Regions from separate parts of the Pseudomonas palleroniana genome, predicted to be linked through region 1. Evidence: predicted binding sites of a transcription regulator. Region 1 holds the regulator's gene; each other region holds the start of a gene.
The links. Region 1 encodes FliA, which starts transcription of late flagellar genes. Its sites were predicted from a motif close to CTAAAGTTTNNNNNNNNNNNGCCGNTAA; they were not measured.
Positions count from the first base shown of each region.

Region 1 (3,273 bases):
CTTTCCACTTCGGTGACCAACTGGGTCACACGCTTGATCACTTGACCGGTGAGGTCCTGGTAATCCTGGGCCAGCAAAATGTCGTTGAGGTTGCTGGAAACCGTACGGTTGTCCTGCTCACTGCGCGACAGGAAACCTTCAACCCGACGCGCCAATTCACGAAACTCTTCGGCGCCCACTTCGCGACGCATGAAGCGGCCCCAGTCAACGCTGAGGGCCTGGGCTTCGTTGGCCATGCCGTTGACCAGCGGCGTGGCGTTTTCCACCAGGTCCATAGTGCGGTTGGCCGCCGCCTCAGTCAGCCTGACCACATAGGACAAGCGTTCGGTGGCATCGGTGATTTGCGAAATTTCTTCGGCCTGGGGCATGTGCGGGTCAATCTGAAAATTGACGATCGCACTGTGCAGCTCACGTGTCAGCTTGCCCACTTCCTGATACAGGCCGCGGTCACGCGTCTGATTGAGCTCATGGATCAACTGCACCGCGTCGCCGAACTGACCTTTTTCCAGGCTTTCGACCAACTGGTGGGCATGTTTTTTCAGAGTCGACTCAAAGTCTTTCTGTGATGATTCTGTATGCTCCATAGCTCCCCCTGCGATGGCGTTAGCCGTGGATGCGCTCGAAGATTTTTTCGATCTTCTCTTTCAACGCCTGTGCAGTGAATGGCTTGACCACGTAACCGTTGACCCCGGCCTGGGCGGCTTCGATGATCTGTTCACGCTTGGCTTCGGCGGTCACCATCAACACGGGAAGGCTGCGCAATTTTTCGTCGGCGCGCACGTGGCGCAACAAGTCGATACCGGTCATGCCCGGCATGTTCCAGTCCGTTACCAGAAAGTCGATGCTCCCACTGTTGAGGATCGGGATCGCCGTAAGGCCGTCATCCGCCTCGACCGTGTTGGTGAACCCAAGGTCACGCAACAGATTTTTTATGATCCGCCGCATCGTTGAGAAGTCATCAACGATGAGGATTTTCATGTTCTTGTCCAATTCGACCTCCAAGCAGTCTTAAACGCGCCCAGCACCTGGACGCGCCATTTCAATCAACAGGCGTTACACAACAAAGGACTGCCCAGGGCACCACGGCACGACCCCGCAAAAGCCTTCGACTTTCGCGGCGCGTCTACAGTGTCCCCACACTGCCTGTCAGCGCGCGCGCCACTCCCCCAACCGCCCCCGCAAGCGGGCTGCGCACTGGCTATGCAGCTGGCTGACACGCGATTCGCTGACCCCCAGGACCTCACCGATTTCCTTGAGGTTCAGCTCTTCGTCGTAGTACAGCGCCAACACCAGTCGCTCACGCTCCGGCAAATTGGCAATCGCGTCCGCCAACGCCCTCTGGAAACGCTCATCTTCCAGGTCACGCGACGGTTCGAGATGTGCACTCGCGCCGTCCTCGTGCAGCCCTTCGTGTTCGCCGTCCTGCAACAGGTCGTCGAAACTGAACAGGCGGCTGCCCAAGGTATCGTTCAAAATCCCGTAATAATCATCGAGACTCAATTGGAGTTCGGCCGCAACTTCATGATCTTTAGCGTCACGACCGGTTTTTGCTTCAATTGCGCGAATGGCATCACTGACCATTCGCGTGTTGCGGTGTACCGAACGCGGCGCCCAATCCCCTTTACGGACCTCATCGAGCATCGCGCCACGGATACGGATACCCGCATACGTCTCGAAACTCGCACCCTTGCTCGCGTCATATTTGGTCGACACTTCGAGCAAGCCGATCATGCCGGCCTGGATCAGGTCTTCCACCTGCACACTGGCCGGCAGGCGCGCCAGCAAGTGGTAGGCAATGCGCTTGACCAAGGGCGCATAACGCTCGATCAATTCGCCCTGGCTGTCACGTGCCGATTTCTTGTAAAGGTTATAGCCGCTGGCTGTCATAGCACCGGTCCTGCGCTCGTCTGATGCACCAATCGCTCGACGAAAAACTCCAGATGCCCCCGCGGGTTGGCAGGCAACGGCCAGGTATCGACCTTCTGGGCAATAGCCTTGAACGCCAACGCGCATTTGGAACGAGGGAACGCTTCATAGACCGCACGCTGCTTTTGCACGGCCTTGCGCACACACTCGTCATAGGGAACTGCGCCAACGTATTGTAAGGCGACATCGAGAAAACGGTCCGTGACCTTGGTCAACTTGGCGAACAGATTCCGGCCTTCCTGCGGGCTTTGGGCCATGTTGGCCAGCACGCGGAAGCGGTTCATGCCGTAGTCACGGTTAAGCAGTTTGATCAGAGCATAGGCGTCGGTGATCGAGGTGGGTTCGTCGCAGACCACCAGCAATACTTCCTGCGCGGCGCGCACGAAGCTGACCACGGATTCGCCGATCCCGGCGGCGGTGTCGATCACCAGCACATCGAGGTTGTCGCCGATATCGCTGAACGCCTGGATCAGGCCGGCGTGCTGCGCCGGGCTCAGGTGCACCATGCTCTGGGTGCCCGAGGCGGCAGGCACGATACGAATGCCTCCGGGGCCTTGCAGCAGCACATCGCGCAGCTCGCAACGGCCCTCGATCACATCGGCGAGGGTGTGTTTGGGTGTCAGCCCCAGCAGAACGTCCACGTTCGCCAGGCCCAGGTCAGCATCCAGCAGCATGACGCGACGGCCAAGTTCTGCCAGGGCCAGGGACAAATTCACCGACACGTTAGTTTTCCCGACGCCACCTTTGCCGCCGGTCACCGCGATCACCTGTACAGGATGCATGCTGCCCATTTTATTTCTTTACCTTGTCTTGCTTAGACGCAGGCTACACGGCTTGGTCGCGTGAATCGCTTGCAGACCATCAATGTAGATACATTTCACAGTGCTCATCCTGCCTCACCCCACCCGTTTTGCCGGGTTGTGGTAAAGGTCGGCGAACATATCAGCCATCGCTTCCTCGCTAGGCTCTTCTTGCATTTGCACGCTGACAGCACGGCTGACCAACTGATGACGACGCGGCAGATGCAAATCATCTGGAATCCGCGGGCCATCGGTCAGGTAGGCAACCGGTAATTCATGACCGATAGCCAGGCTCAACACCTCACCCAAGTTTGCAGTTTCGTCTAGTTTGGTGAGGATGCAACCCGCCAGGCCGCAACGTTTGTAGCTGTGGTACGCAGCGGTAAGAACCTGTTTCTGGCTGGTGGTTGCAAGCACCAGGTAATTTTTCGCCTTGATGCCACGCCCGGCCAGGCTTTCCAGCTGCATGCGCAGCGCCGGATCGCTGGCTTGCAGGCCGGCGGTGTCGATCAACACCACGCGCTTGCGCAACAGCGGGTCAAGGGCA
Region 1 covers NZ_CP092411.1:2,417,205-2,420,477, reverse strand. Annotated here, with positions in the region: gene MJP36_RS11140 (protein phosphatase CheZ) at 1-584, opposite strand, end outside; gene MJP36_RS11135 (chemotaxis response regulator CheY) at 604-978, opposite strand; gene fliA (RNA polymerase sigma factor FliA) at 1,147-1,887, opposite strand; gene fleN (flagellar synthesis regulator FleN) at 1,884-2,717, opposite strand; gene flhF (flagellar biosynthesis GTPase FlhF) at 2,823-3,273, opposite strand, start outside.

Region 2 (3,273 bases), 670 kb from region 1:
TTTTACTGTGCCGCGTCTTCCTGTTCGTCTAGTTGATAACCGCTCTCTTTAGAGCCACAAGGCGCTCCCCCTCTCAAGGACTTTTTCGATGACCGCTTCCCCTACCGCAGAACGCCCAAGCCTGCGCTCCCAGCGCCTGAACCAGATCACCCACGCCCCACATGCCCAGCTCGACACGCTGGTCAAAGCCCACGCGCCATTCGAAACCCAGGCCAACTTCGCCCGTTTCGTAGTGGCGCAATACCTGTTCCAGTCGGAATTGGTGGCCCTGTACAACGACCCGCAACTGATCGAGATCTTCCCGGACCTGGCCGAGCGCTGCCGTGCCGAAGCCGCCAGGCTGGACTTGGGCGACCTGGACACCGACGTGCCGGCACCGGTCGCAGGCGCAGTGAAGAACCCCAGCAAAGCCCAAGCCCTGGGCTGGCTGTTCGTGTCGGAAGGCTCCAAGCTGGGAGCCGCGTTCCTTATCAAGCGCGCCGTGGGCCTGGGCCTGAGTGAAACCTTCGGTGCCCGTCACCTGGGTGAACCGGCCGGTGGCCGCGCCGAAGGCTGGAAGCGCTTTACCCGCACCCTCGACGGCCTGGAATTGAACGCCGAAGAAGAGGCTGCGGCAGAAAAAGGTGCAATCGATGCATTCGTGCGCTTCACCGTGCTGCTGGAACAGGCGTACGCTAGCGCCCCCGAACTGGCCTGACGCCTGAATTGAAATGCCATCAACCTGTGGGAGGGGCTTGCTCCCTCCCACAGCTAGATCTCATTGCTCCCTGATTTTCTGTGACCATCACATCCATGACCGGCAAAACCCAATCCCCCTCGAAAATCGCCCGGATCCTGTTCGGCCTGCTGGCCTACGTCAGCCTGGGCATCGGGTTGGTGGCGATTGTCATACCGGGTTTGCCCACCACCGAATTCATCCTGCTCGCCGCCTGGGCCGCCACCAAAAGCTCGCCACGCCTCAGCGCCTGGCTGGAAAACCACCGGCTGTTCGGGCCGATCCTATTCAACTGGCGCAATGGCAAGATCATCGCGCGTCGCGCCAAAGTCAGCGCCACGGTGAGCATGCTGTTGTGTGCGGGCCTGATGCTGGTGATGCTCGATCACGGCTGGCCGATCTACCTGGCGATTGCCGGAATGACCCTGGGCAACTTATGGATCTGGTCGCGTCCGGAACGCCTCGCAACCCCCGTCTAACGCTGCGTGTAGGGTTTTTCCTACCACTCATCGCCTCCGCCTCATGAATCATCCGACTGCGCCGATGCTCCGGATATAGCGCCGAATGGATTTGGCTTGCCTTGCTTGCATTCCAACACATTCATTCACGAGTGAACCTATGTTCGACACCCTCTCCATTCGCTTGAAAATCGTGCTGCTGTCCGGCCTGTGTCTGTTGGGGGTGATCGCGCTGGTCGTGAGCCTCAACCTCTATAACACCCATCAAAACGACCAATTAGTCAGCGACTCAAGCTCGCGCATGCTCACCTCCAGCGTGGAGCAGTTGCTGCAAGCCAAGGCCGGCGAACAAGCCGCGCAATTGCAGAAAACCTTCAGCGACAGCCTGGTGGCCATTACCGCACTGGCTGACCAGATCAAGGACCTGCGCAACACCGGCGCCAAGCGCGGGCTGGAGGCTGGGGCATTGCGTGAAGAACTCAATCAGAGCCTGAAGACGGCCTTTGAGCGCAACCGTGGCGTGTTGGGTGTCTGGCTCTCGTTCGAACCCAATGCCCTGGATGGCAAAGACAGCGAGTTCATCGATGACAAGGCGCGGGTGTCCAACGAAAAAGGGCGTTTCTCCAGCTATTGGAGCCGCGCCGGCGGTGAAGGCTTGAACACCATCATGGTCGAAGAGGATCTGACCAAGACCACCCTCAACCTCAGTGGCATCCCCTACAACAGCTGGTACACCTGCCCACGAGACAGCCGCAACACCTGCCTGCTTGACCCCTACGAGGACACCGTGGCCGGTAAGCCGGTGCTGATGACCACCATTTCCCTGCCGCTGATCGTGGACGGCAAAGTCATCGGCGTGATCGGCGTCGACATCGCCCTCAACGCCTTGCAAGCCAACACCGACGCCGCGCAGAAAAGCCTGTTCAACGGCGCGGCGCACCTGGAATACCTCTCCAGCACCGGTTTGATCGCAGCCTACAGCGGTGAACCCGCCAAGGTCGGCAAGAACCTGATCGATACCCTGGGTGCGGAAGGCAAGGAGATCGTGCAACTGCTGGCCACCGGCAACCCAATGATCCGCGAACAGGACGACACGATTCGCGCCGTCTACCCGTTCAAACCGATTGCCGACGCCAAGAACTGGGGCGTACTCATCAAACTGCCCAAGAGCGTGATGCTCGCCGATAACATCAAACTGCAAGCGGTACTCGACGAAGCCCAGGCCAGCAGCCTGATCAAGACCTTACTGATCGCCGCCGCCGCCGCGCTGCTGGGCCTGCTGCTGATCTGGCTGACCGCCACCGGCGTCACCCGCCCGATCAACAACGTGGCAGCCATGCTCAAGGATATCGCCAGCGGCGAGGGTGACCTGACCCAGCGCCTGGCGTACGCCAAGAAAGATGAACTGGGCGAACTGGCGAACTGGTTCAACCGCTTCCTCGACAAGCTGCAACCGACCATCGCGCAGATCAAGCAAAGCATCGCCGAAGCCCGTGGTACGGCAGATCAGTCATCCGAGATTGCCCGCCAGACCAGCGAAGGCATGCAAGTGCAGTTCCGCGAAATCGACCAGGTGGCGACGGCGTCCAACGAAATGAGCGCCACCGCCCACGATGTAGCCAACAGTGCCTCCAGTGCCGCCAATGCCGCACGCGGGGCTGACCAGTCGGCGCGTGAAGGCATGTCGATCATCGAGCAGAGCACCCGCGACATCACCACACTCGCCGAAGAGGTCAGCAAGGCGGTGTCTGAAGTGGAAGCCCTGGCGGTGAACAGCGAGCAGATCGGTTCGGTGCTCGAAGTGATCCGCAGCATCGCCGAACAGACCAATCTGCTGGCGCTCAACGCCGCCATCGAAGCGGCGCGGGCCGGGGAAAGCGGCCGTGGTTTTGCGGTGGTGGCCGACGAAGTGCGCAACCTGGCTAAACGCACCCAAGACTCGGTAGAGGAAATCCGCCAGGTGATCGAGCGCATCCAGAGTGGCACCCGTGGCGTGGTGGCGACCATGCATTCCAGCCAGCACCAGGCCCAGAGCAACGCCGGGCAGATCCATCAAGCCGTGCAGGCACTGGGCAAGATCAGCGATGCGGTGACGGTGAT
Region 2 covers NZ_CP092411.1:1,745,769-1,749,041, reverse strand. Annotated here, with positions in the region: gene MJP36_RS07930 (biliverdin-producing heme oxygenase) at 89-697, shown strand; gene MJP36_RS07925 (YbaN family protein) at 793-1,194, shown strand; gene MJP36_RS28275 (methyl-accepting chemotaxis protein) at 1,334-3,273, shown strand, end outside.
Region 2: the regulator FliA is predicted to act here: its motif matches at 1,235-1,262, upstream of MJP36_RS28275 (methyl-accepting chemotaxis protein).

Region 3 (3,273 bases), 150 kb from region 1:
GGCTATCCAGCATCTGGCGGACGTTCTGCGGCAAAGCCTCCTTGCCGATGACGCCGGTATAGAAGTAATTGTGCGGAGGTGGCGTGCTCGGATCTTTCTTGTAGTGCCGGATAAAATATTGGGCTTCTTCTTCCATCATCGAGCTGGCGGTGTAGAGCAAGCCGCGCACGGTGAATACAGGCAGCAGGTGGCTGTAGATCAGCAACACCACCGCAATCAGTAACAGGAAACTCCCGCTGATCACCCACTTCAGGCTCAACCCATTACGCATAGGGTTTTACCTGAATACCGACCCCGGCAAGGGTATGGATCAACGGCCGGTCAAAGGGTTTGTCGACCGTCTTGCGTAGCCGATGCAGGTGCACTTTGAGCGTATTACTGTCCGGTGGCTCATCGCCCCAGACTTTTGCTTCCAGGCGCTCTCGGGGAACGGGTTCAGGACTGGCGCGCATCAGATGCTCCAACAAGGCCCAGCAGATCGGCGACAAATGCAGTTCCTGTCCTGCGCGACTGACCTTACGGGTGGACAGCTCCATCACCAAATCATCCACCTGCAGGCGGCTGGTCTGACCGCTGCGGCGCATGCTCAATGCGCGAATCCTGGCCACCAGCTCGGCCAGCTCGAAGGGCTTGACCAGATAGTCATCGGCTCCAGCGGCAAAACTTGCGAGCTTGTCCGACAACGCATCCAGCGAAGTCAGCATCAGGATCGGCGTCTGCACGCCTTGTTGGCGCAGTCGTTCACATAACTGCTGGCCATCCAGTCGCGGCAGCATGATGTCCAGGAGAATGACGTCGTAATGTTGGTTGAGAGCCAGATTAAGTCCGGCCTGGCCATTACTGGCGTGGTCACAGACGATACCGCTGAACGCCAGATACTCGATGACGGTGGTGGCCAGGTCCAGGTTGTCCTCGACCAGCAGCAGGTGAATATGCACAGTAAAAAGCCTCGGACAGGTAGTGCGCAGAGGCTTGAAGGATAACGGAAGCCGGCCGGCCTTCGAATGATGTTTACCTGATGTTAACCCTCCCCTGCTTAAGCTGAGGCTCTTCTTATCCAGAGCATCACAGCCATGAACCTGTCTTCGATGATCATCGGTGCCCTGCTGGTGTTGATTTTCTCCGCCCTGATGGCCGGCCTCCTCGCACCGAAAGCTCAGTTGATCCGCATGGGAGGCAGTAGCTGGTTTCTGGTGGGTCAGAACGTTGAGCGAACAGGGTCGTTTTATGTCGTCAGTGCGTCCTGATCACGTAAACATCAGCTATACCTATCAGTTGGTATTGTGCGTAGTGCTGATTGTTTGCGTGTCGTTGTCGATGGGGATCTATATCACTCGCGTGAATGCGTATGTTGATCAGCAACGAGAGCTGTCGCCGGTGTATCTGCACGAGTGCCATGAAGGCCGCGGCGGCTTTATTGTCTATGCTGATGGCAGACGCAGCAGTGACAAGTGTTATAGCTGCGATGAAGGTGAATCGGCGGGTGCCGACGAGGCGCAGGGCCTGCCAGGCTCACACCGTACCGGGTGGCTCGAGTACCTCCTGCCTACGGTTGAAGAGCCGCGGATTCTCAAGAGATGGGGCAACCCTCCTACCGACGCCCGGTAACACACCGGTCACAAACCGGACGGAAGGTATGTACCCCATCTAAAGTTAAGGCGCCGGGGACAGATAGACTTTATGTCGTTCACATCTGCAACACTGTTCAAGGACCGAACTCATGACTCAGCGTCAATCCGGCCGTACTTTACCCCCCGTTCCCTTGCCTTTTCGCTGGTTTGCGTTAATCCCGGTCATCCCTGCCATCGCATGGACACTCCTGCAATCAGCCTCGCCGGCCAATCTGGCGGCCTGTGCCGTACTGCTGCTGATCGGTCTTGGTGCATGCGCCTGGAGCACCCGTTCGCAGCGTGACCTGGTGCTGCGAGCGATTGCGCAGGCCAACGCAAACCCGGCAGATGCAGACGCGACACACCACGGCATGGCCGTGCGCGCCCAACTCGACGAGGTGTTGCTGGGCGCCATGCCCATCTGGGCCAAGCAAGTGGAAAGCTCGCGCTTGCAGACCGAAGACGCCATCGTCAGCCTCGCCAACCGTTTCACCGGTATTTCCACGCGCCTGCAGGACACCGTGCAGGCCTCCCAGCAAGCCGCCGGGGAACTCGATGGGCAGGCTGCCGACGGCGCGCTCAAGGTGCTGGCGCGCAGTGACAGCGAACTGAGCCAGGTGATCGACTCGCTCAAGGCCGCTCAATCGAGCCGAGACCAGACCCTCTCCCAGGTGCGCAGCCTCACCGCCTATACCGGCGAACTGCGCACCATGGCCGCCGACGTGGCGGCGATTGCGGCACAAACCAACCTGCTGGCCCTCAATGCCGCGATCGAGGCGGCGCGTGCCGGTGAAGCCGGGCGCGGGTTTGCCGTGGTTGCGGATGCGGTGCGCAGCCTGTCGAGTAAATCCAGCGAGACCGGCCAGCAGATGTCGGCCAAAGTCGACATCATTAACAACGCCATCACCCAACTGGTGCAGGTGGCCTCCACCAGCGCCGACCAGGACAGCCACTCCGTCGCCGCGTCCGAGCAGAGCATCCAGCAGGTGCTCGAACGCTTCCAGAGCATCACCGGGCGCCTGGCCGATTCCGCCGACCTGCTCAAGCAGGAAAGCTACGGCATCCGTGACGAAATGACCGAGGTGCTGGTCAACCTGCAATTCCAGGACCGGGTCAGCCAGATCCTCAGCCATGTACGCGACAACATGCACGCCCTGCATGAGCACCTGCTCCAGGCCAACCAGACGCCCGACCAACTGGCAGCCGTCGATGCCCGCCAGTGGCTGGCGCGCATGGAGGCCACCTATGCCACCGACGAGCAGCGGCGTAACCATCATGGCGATACCGCGGCGCAGCAGAGTTCACAAGACATCACTTTTTTCTAGGAGCACAGCATGGCGAAGAATGTATTGGTGGTCGATGACTCGAGCAGCGTGCGACAAGTGGTCGGCATTGCCTTGAAAAGTGCCGGCTACGATGTGATCGAGGCCTGCGATGGCAAGGATGCCCTGGGCAAGCTCAACGGGCAGAAGGTGCACCTGATCATCAGTGACGTGAACATGCCCAATATGGACGGCATCACCTTTGTAAAGGAAGTCAAGAAGCTGGCCAGCTACAAGTTCACCCCGATCATCATGCTGACCACCGAGTCGCAGGAATCGAAGAAAGCCGAAGGCCAGGCCGCAGGCGCCAAGGCCTGGGTGGTCAAGCCGTTCCAGCCGGC
Region 3 covers NZ_CP092411.1:2,566,879-2,570,151, reverse strand. Annotated here, with positions in the region: gene MJP36_RS11780 (sensor histidine kinase) at 1-271, opposite strand, end outside; gene MJP36_RS11775 (response regulator transcription factor) at 264-938, opposite strand; gene MJP36_RS11770 (hypothetical protein) at 1,074-1,247, shown strand; gene MJP36_RS11765 (hypothetical protein) at 1,228-1,608, shown strand; gene MJP36_RS11760 (methyl-accepting chemotaxis protein) at 1,721-2,935, shown strand; gene MJP36_RS11755 (response regulator) at 2,945-3,273, shown strand, end outside.
Region 3: the regulator FliA is predicted to act here: its motif matches at 1,648-1,675, upstream of MJP36_RS11760 (methyl-accepting chemotaxis protein).